Regions from separate parts of the Selenihalanaerobacter shriftii genome, predicted to be linked through region 1. Evidence: riboswitches for the same ligand, from Rfam matches in the RefSeq annotation. Region 1 holds a riboswitch; each other region holds the start of a gene.

Region 1 (2,211 bases):
ACTTTTACTCTACCAGAAACAGTTTGTTGCTGACCAGGATAAATTTTTACTTCATCATTCTCTAACTCTACCCACTTAGCAGCTAAAAAAGATTCTGTATCAGATTTTTGATAAGTAAGACTACCGTTAGTAAGTTGTACTGGCTGATATAATGAAAGTTTAACTAATTCTTCACTACCACTAGGAGTAAGATTTAAGGTGAATTCTTTAATATCACCAGGTTGCATACTCAAATCAATTACTAAAGGTTTTACACCAACAGCTAAGCCATTTTGAGTAAATATTAAAATAGTAATAATTATAATTATTATTTTTAGCATTAAAACATGCTCTGATTTTTCTTTCAATTTCATATAAACTGAACTAATATCCATAATTATCTCCCCCTACCTTATAGCCTATAATTATCTTAACTCTATTATGTTATTTACTTATCATATAAAGCTATAAATAAAATTTTGTTTGAGTTAATTATTATTCATTATAATCTTAAAAACTTACATAAATTGTTAGTTAAAATATTGTCATATATTTTATTAATAATACAAATTAATATTATTACTAACTATTCAGCTATTAATTTAAATACTAATGCTAAATGTAAACCTTTACATTAAACTTAAAAGCTAATAATGTCATTAGTTAAATTATATCTTATTTGAATTTTAATTTATTCACTTGCTGATAATATCATTTATATTAAAAGAAAGGCGAGATTTTAGTCTCGCCTTCTTAATATATCTAATATTTATAAAGTTTGTGGAGCTGCTACTGTCAATTGAAGATTAAATTCTTTGTCACCATCTGTTGCCTCTAATTCCCACCAGTCTTTATCTGTGAACCATTGAGCACCTAAATAAAGAGTATAATTATTGTTACCTGCATCAGAATTTAATTTACTAGTCCAACCATCACCATCATTTGCTCCAGACTTTACAAAAGAGTCATTTCCATTTTGAAAGTTTTGATTCTCATCAGCAAATGTCATATATGGTGAGACTATAGTATCTCCTCTATCGCCACCAGTCCATACTTTACCTTCAGGAACCATTCCTTGAAGTAACGAAGTCAACCCTTCTGTTGCAGTTATAGTTACAGGAGTATTAGACTTAACATTAAACGGAAAGAAATGACTTGGTCCATCACCATTATTATCTACATTCGGAGCTAAAAAAGTAAAATTATAACTAGCCTCATCAAAACCAATCTCTGCATATTCCTCAACTGTTAAGTCAACTCCAAGTACACTTTTATCTAACTGTTCAGCCGCCATAGAAACCACACTCATACCAAATACCAACATCATCGCTAATCCGAAAATCATTAATTTTTTCATTAATTTTCTCCTCCTCATTGGTTATAAATTACTCGCGGCCGGGTTCACCATTGGCTCCCTGCTACCCTATTGGTGACCAGTTAAAGGATAACACTTCTTCGCCTCCTCGATCGCTCGTTTTACTCTTGGCCGGTTTCATCACTAGCTCACTATCACTCCATTGATGACCAGTTAAGGAATGACAAGTCTTAGCTTCCAATGAGTAAGAAGTTTATACGTTCTTATATTTTATGTCCTTACCAACACGACCTGATATTAAAACAGTCCCTTTACTACTCCCCTTTAAGCAAATATCACCTCCTAATTAATATTACCTCGTAATTATTGAGAATAAAGACTCCTTACTAATTACGAAAACCTATTAAACTTTTAATATCAAAAATTTTAAATATAATTATCTATTTGTCAGTGTAAAATTGATCTTCCCTTTATATGTACCAGCAGTATGCTTCCAACCTACTTTTACCTTCAAAGAAATATCTGTATTAATCCCTCGTCTGTAATTGCTACCATTAATTATCATTTTTTCGTCCATTTTATTATAAGAATATTCTGAATCTCCTAATGCTAACAGAATATTTTTAGGCAAAATCTTGGCCTCATCATCACTATCACCTTGATAAATTAAAGGTTCAGTATTTATATTAAGAAGCCAATTATGATGATTTGCTTCAACTTTTAGCCTTGCCTTCTCCTCTGGTTTATAGATTCCAGGCCCGCTAGTAGCATTAATTTCAACATTATCTGGATATACACTCACATTTGTATAAGACCTTATATGTACTATGACTCTAATTGCCGGTGACTTTCCTGATTCTAGCCATCCTTTATAGGTCCCACTCGGTACCTTCCACCAGGCTTCCTTAGCTAACTTG
Region 2 (2,211 bases), on a different contig from region 1:
AGGAGTCTTCTTAGGTATGGGATTACCACAAACACTTCAAACTAGCATGGGAATTGCTCTTTATGCTATGTTCATTGGGATATTAGTTCCTAATTTAAAGAAATCTTATGCAATCTTAATTGTATCTTTGATTACAGTAGTAATTAATACTTTTTTAAGTTGGACTTCATTTTTTAGCAGTATTTCAACAGGATGGAGAGTAGTAATCACAACTATATTAGCATCGGCACTTGGAAGCTATTTCTTTCCTAAGGAGGCGGTTTAGTAATGGAAAATTTAATAGTTTTAATAATTGGTATGGCTGTGGTTACTTATGTCCCTCGGATGTTACCTATTGTTTTATTACAAGATATGGAGTTACCTAATTCTTTGCGGAGATTTTTAGAGTTTATTCCGTTTGCAGCCATAGGTGCATTGATTTTTCCGGGAATTTTATCATCTACTGGAAGTAAAGAATCAGCAATTATTGGTGGAATAGTTGCAATCAGTTTAGCTATTTTTGAAATCAATTTATTATTAATAGTAGTTAGTAGTATTTTTGGAGTCTTTTTCTGGGAAATAACATTTTGATTATTCAATTATTTAGATAAAAATGCAGGAATTTACTGTTAGAGTATATAAATAAAGTAATATGGAAAATATTACTAAAATATAATATTGTTTTTAAAAGATTATATTAATCCTCGAAAATGGCACATCTATTGAAAGATAGGGTCGCAAAGAGTTAAATCTAAGGCAAGATCTTTGATTTTGTTATGATTGTTAACTTGTCGAAGGGAATAGGTTCTAAAGATGTTAAGATTATTTTAGAAGTATTAAGCCTTATTTCTCTTAGATATGCTAAAAGAGGAATAAGGTTTATTCTATTTATAAAAAAAGGAGGTGAATTTATGAAAGGTGTTTTCAATAAAATACAAGCTAGTATTAAGAATAAATTAATAATATTATTTTTAATACTATTATCAATAGCTATAATTACTATAAGTTATTTAGAATTAAAAACAACAAAAGAAATAATAAAACATAATTTTATTAAAAAGACTATTCATGAAATTGAACAAGCTGATAATATGATTAACCTATATCTTCAAACTTTAAAAGAAGACTGTAAGATGTTAGCAACAAATCCTATTATTCAGAATCTTAACCAGCAAACTTCTACTTCTTATGTGAATAAATCAACAAATCAGGCATTACAAAGGATTAGTCCCAATCCAAAGCTTCATAGACTATTTAAAAATTTCATTGAATCACATTCTAAGTTATCATATGTATATATTACAACTAAAAATGGAAGTTATATACAGTGGCCTAAAAAAGTAAATGTAAATAATTATAATCCCAAAACAAAGCCTTTTTATAAAAAAGCTATAAAGAATAAAGAAGATGTAATCATAACAGATCCTTACTATCAGTCTTTCAACAAATCATTTAATATTAGTTTAGCTACAACAATTGATAATGATCATGGAAAAACTATAGGAGTTCAAGGGATGGATATTAAACTAGATAGTTTAGTAAGGATAGTAGAGGATATTAAAATTAAGGACACAGGATATATAATTCTAGCTACTGATGAAGGAATTATTTTAGCAAATCCTAAAAGACCAGAATTAAACTTTCAGGATATCAGCAGCCTTGAAATTGAAGAATTAAATAATATAAAGGAAATGCAAAAAGCCAATTTTGAAACAGTTATGAATAATAAGGGGTATTTTATCAGTCTATATACTTCTCCTCAGACTAATTTAAAATTTATATCAATAATTGAAAAGGCTGAGTTGATGAAAATTTCAAATCAAATATCCAAAGTAATATTTTGGATAATACTTATAGTTGTAATTGCTATTATAATACTTAATATAATTTTAACTAATAAATGCTTACAACCTTTAACTATAGTTACTAATTTTGCTCAGAATATTTCTAATAATTTTAGTGATGATAAGTTGAGTATTTCATCATTAGAAGTAAATTCTAATGATGAAATAGGAGAATTAGCAATAGCTCTTAATAAGATGCAAGATAGATTATATAATAGGGTAACCAGATTGAATGAAACAAATGAAAAGTTATATAAAAAAAAGAAAGAGTTACAAAAATATTTTGATATTTCAGAGGTCATATTTTTAGTTTTAAATCAAGATAAAGAAGTAACTTTAATTAATAAAAAAGGATGTGAAATCCTAGGATATTCTCAAGAAGAAATTA
Region 3 (2,211 bases), on a different contig from region 1:
TGCTGATTCCTCTACCATATTGCGAATAGACTCCATTTCAGTAACAGCTTGCTCAATAGACTTGCTTCCATTATCAACTGTTGTATTCATTCTTTCCGCTGATGAAGAAACCATTTCAGTGTTTGATGCTATTTCTTCAATACTAGCTGATAACTCAGTAATATTAGATGTAGTAGTCCCAATATATTGATTTGATTCGTCAATAGTAGTCGATAAATCCTCACTAGAGCTACTTACTGTTTGAGCTGCTACCTTAACTCGATTTATAATATCACCCTGCTTATCAATCATATTATTAAAAGTAGTACCTAAAACTCCTAATTCATCTTCACGATAAGCAAAGCTAACTTGAGCAGTCAAGTCCCCCTGCTCTGTCTTATTTAAAATATCTACTAATTGATTAATAGGACCTGTAATATTATTAGTTACAAAAATAGCACCTGTCCCCATTAATGCCATAGCCACAAGACATGTAATTATCATCGTCCAAGCTACATCTTTATTAAACCGTGTCATATTACTAATCTGATCTGCAACTATTATATACCAGCCTAAATCTGAATTATATTCATAAGTGGCCATCATATTATTATTATTAACCTCATATTCTAATCTGCTTGTTTTATTTTCCTGAATATGATCAATAAGTTTTAAGCTATCACTGGATTTTCCATATAATACTTTTCCTTGCTTATCTATTATATAAATCTGTCCGGTTCCATTTTGAAAGTATTTCTTCTCCTTGGCATCAAGATCATCTAAATTCTTAATTAATTCTTCTTGTGACATATTAACTTCATTAAAATAATAATTTAACTCATTTGATATAGTCTCTAATTTTTCAGTAGATAATTTTTGAAGACCATCTGTCGCTGTATTATAAGTAAAGACACCTAGTAATAACAGACCAATCAATCCCAATATTCCAGAAAAAATCAATGTTTTCAATAATAGCCGGCTTTTCAAAGTACGTTCGACATCAATATCAAACATTTCTTTATTAATTAAACGCATCTTACCCCTCCTTTTTAAATAAAAAAAGGCCCCTCAAGGGCCTTAAAATGCAGTCTGGCAAGCTAAATCCTTTAAAGGATTTAGCCCCATAACTTTGCGTCCCTGCTTTTCAACAGGTTTGCCCTCTAAAATTTAAAATACTATTTTATTGTACATAATTATGATTCTAATCTATTATATTATAATTTCCTTATTATTACTGTAATACCTTTTAATTTAAAATAATTGTAATATAAAGTTATATTTGTCCCGGATATTTTGTGACAATCATCACAAAATATTGTATTTGTAATCCACTAGCATTATATTATCAAATTTAAATAACAGCCAAATCTAATGAACTCTAAATAGTAAGGATCCCAGAGAATATAATAAAAAAACAGCCTGTGTCCTCATGTTAATCAAAGTCACAGGCTTTATTCTTTAATAAATTTATTATTTATCTTATTCAATTATTTTAGCTACAATAATACTTCCCTCATAAAGTAAAATTAATGGTAAAGCCATCATAGTTTGTGAAATAATATCTGGTGGTGTCAATATAGCAGCAAAAACAAAAATACTGACTATTACATATCTTCGATTAGTAGTTAAGAATTGAGAAGTAATTAAATTTAATTTAACTAATAGAGTTATTAATAATGGTAACTCAAAAACTAAAAGAAATATACTTACTTAAAGAAAACATTGCTTCTAGATTATTAGATGTGAAACCTAAAAAGAACTTAATACCAAAAGGAATCACTACAAAAAATCCAAAAGCAGCTCCACCTATAAAGAATAAATATGATAAAGGCACTAATATCAATAAAGATTTCTTTTCGCTACCTTTAAGTCCCGGTAAAATAAACTTCCAAAATTGATAAAGAATAATTGGTAGAGCTACTAAAAAGCCTGTGAAAAAAGAAACTTTTAATTGTGTGAAAAAAGCTTCCGGAGGAGTAAGATAGACCAATTTTTTTCCAACTGGATGAGTTAATATATCTATTATCTGCTCTGCAAATAGATAGCTACCTATTGAAAAGATAACTAAAACACCAATAGAAATTAGCAACTTTTTTCTTAATTCAGTTAAGTGTTCAACTAATGACATCTGTATATCTGACATAATTATTCCTCCATCTTTAAAATATATTAGATTAAATTAAAAATTAAAACCACTTATCTAATGTTAGTACTTCTACTTCACTTCCCTTT
Region 4 (2,211 bases), on a different contig from region 1:
AAACTAACCTTATCTGTCGATCCAGATCCATTAGAACCTCCAGCAAAAAAGAGACTTAACTGCTCCCCATCCTCTCTAATCTCATTCAAATCAGAACTCATCTGAGTAAACTCTTCTTGAATCGTGAATAATGAATCGTGTAATTGCTTCAAAATGTTATTCATTAATTTTTTAGATAAATTTAACACTTCAGTAATAAAGACTAACTTGTTTAAAATAACTTCCTCTTCACTATTAGCTACCTCAAAATCCTTAATCTCTTGTTGAGTACTTAACATAATTTCAATTAAGTTCTCTAAATTCTGTCTAATTATATCTTGATTTTGAGCTAGAATAATAATATCGTAGATAGGTTCTACAGATTGTTGAATATGTCCCATAAAGTCCTTTAACATATCTGCAATAGTCTGTAATGAATCTAATATATCTTCAAATATCTCTTTAATTTCCATTCGGTAATTAGATGAAATATTTTCTTCAATTGTTCCTAACTCATTTAAATCACCTGTAAACCCTTGATACCACTTCTGTAAAGTTAATATACTCTCTTCAATAAATTCATACTTATCTTTAATATTAGCAGCTAAACGATTAATCTCATTAGAGATCACTCTAAAGCCTGCCCCATCTTTGCCAGCCTTAGCTGAAACTATAATAGCATTAATTGAAAGGTCTTCTAGCTCACTTAATACTTCTTCTAACTCTTCAATTAAATTTAATACTTCCATGAATTGAGCTTCTTCTTCATCATTATCCATTATAAAATCATCTAATATCTCAGATACTTTATCTCTAGCTGATAATGAATCATAGACCTGATGAATCTTCTCTTCTAAGTTTTCTAACACCTCATTCATTTGAAAGTTAGTATCGATTTCAGATTCAGGTTCATCAGTTTCTATAAAATAATTAATTAATAATTTAGTTTCCTCAATAGTTTCATCTATATTCTCTTCAATCTCAGGTAATCGGTTTGAAATCAATCCATAGAAGTCTTCAGTCTTATCAATGATATCTTCTAAAGATTCTATGTTGTGCTTCAAACTATAATTTAAGTCATCTATTATGTTTTGAAATACCTGACTAGATTTAGCCAAGCTATCACCTCCCTAACTAATTTAAATCTCTAAATATATATGATAAAAGCCAAAAACAACAAACCTTATCCCTAATTAGGGATAAGGTTTGTTGTTACACCTATCCCATGGAAGCCAGACAGTCTTAGTATAAAATCAACTATACCTTAGACTCATAGCTTTGCGTCCCTTTCTTTACAAAAGGTATGCCTTTCTCACGGAAAATTTTAATTATTAATCTTGTGAGTTGTCGCACATGCAATATCATATAAAAAACATCCTATAAAATATTATGTAGTTATAAATTATATAAGTTTATACAAAAAATTTGTCGCTAATAAGCTTATTATGTATGCATTTATATATAAAGTATATTTCTTGTATATTATATTAGTTATTTCGACTATTATCTCTTTTTTCCTTCTTTATTAAGTATCTTTAATACTATTTTATCTATTTCTTTGCTCAAATTTATGATTTCTTTATTTACTAAATCATTCTTTACTTCAACTAACTTAGATAATTTTACTAATTTTTTATTTAGTGTCATATTCAGTTCATTAAGTTCACTACTATTTGGTTTCAAACCATTTCTCCTTTCAAAATCTTTTTAGCCTATATATATAAATGACAAATAGTTTTTTATTCTTCATTTATTATTCCAATTCCTTTAATATAATTCTTATTCTACTATATTTTAACATATTAACCTTTCTAACTGATTACATCTCACTTACAATGTACTTACATACCTAAATAAATAATTAAAGGAGTCATCTTATTAATAAGATGACTCCTTTAATATATTCAAACTATAAAGTTATTGACCTATAATACTCTTCTATCCTAGAATTAGGATTAATCTTTAATTCCTCATTTAAAACTTTTTTACAACTCTGATAAGCTTTAATTGCAAAAGACCGTTGCCCCATTTGATTATAGCTTTTCATTTTATAAAAATATGCCTGTTCAAAGTGTTTATTAATCTCTAACATTCTATCTGTTAATTTAATACATTTTTCATATTCCCTATTCTGATAATAATATATTAATAATTCATCAGCCATATCTAAAAATAAACTCATGAATCTTTCTCTTTCTTTAGTAATCCAATCTTGATATAAATCACCTGGTA

Evidence for each region. A riboswitch is a leader RNA that binds a small molecule or an ion and turns the genes downstream of it on or off. The one in region 1 is predicted to bind cyclic di-GMP.
Region 2: linked by a shared signal. The riboswitch ahead of B5D41_RS14005 (ATP-binding protein) and the one ahead of B5D41_RS01670 (hypothetical protein) in region 1 are both predicted to bind cyclic di-GMP.
Region 3: linked by a shared signal. The riboswitch ahead of B5D41_RS10295 (methyl-accepting chemotaxis protein) and the one ahead of B5D41_RS01670 (hypothetical protein) in region 1 are both predicted to bind cyclic di-GMP.
Region 4: linked by a shared signal. The riboswitch ahead of B5D41_RS03635 (methyl-accepting chemotaxis protein) and the one ahead of B5D41_RS01670 (hypothetical protein) in region 1 are both predicted to bind cyclic di-GMP.

The regions. Positions count from the first base shown of each region.
Region 1 is NZ_FUWM01000004.1:57,161-59,371, forward strand. Features, by position in the region: gene B5D41_RS01665 (COG1470 family protein) at 1-374, opposite strand, end outside; gene B5D41_RS01670 (hypothetical protein) at 749-1,336, opposite strand; cyclic di-GMP riboswitch class II at 1,456-1,542, opposite strand; gene B5D41_RS01675 (hypothetical protein) at 1,731-2,211, opposite strand, start outside.
Region 2 is NZ_FUWM01000021.1:14,384-16,594, reverse strand. Features, by position in the region: gene B5D41_RS11165 (AzlC family ABC transporter permease) at 1-265, shown strand, start outside; gene B5D41_RS11160 (AzlD domain-containing protein) at 268-570, shown strand; cyclic di-GMP riboswitch class I at 682-775, shown strand; gene B5D41_RS14005 (ATP-binding protein) at 891-2,211, shown strand, end outside.
Region 3 is NZ_FUWM01000018.1:37,344-39,554, forward strand. Features, by position in the region: gene B5D41_RS10295 (methyl-accepting chemotaxis protein) at 1-1,014, opposite strand, end outside; cyclic di-GMP riboswitch class I at 1,060-1,147, opposite strand; partial or broken gene tatC (twin-arginine translocase subunit TatC) at 1,459-2,122, opposite strand; gene B5D41_RS10305 (molybdopterin molybdotransferase MoeA) at 2,166-2,211, opposite strand, start outside.
Region 4 is NZ_FUWM01000006.1:48,501-50,711, forward strand. Features, by position in the region: gene B5D41_RS03635 (methyl-accepting chemotaxis protein) at 1-1,097, opposite strand, end outside; cyclic di-GMP riboswitch class I at 1,204-1,297, opposite strand; gene B5D41_RS03640 (hypothetical protein) at 1,483-1,662, opposite strand; gene B5D41_RS03645 (AfsR/SARP family transcriptional regulator) at 1,889-2,211, opposite strand, start outside.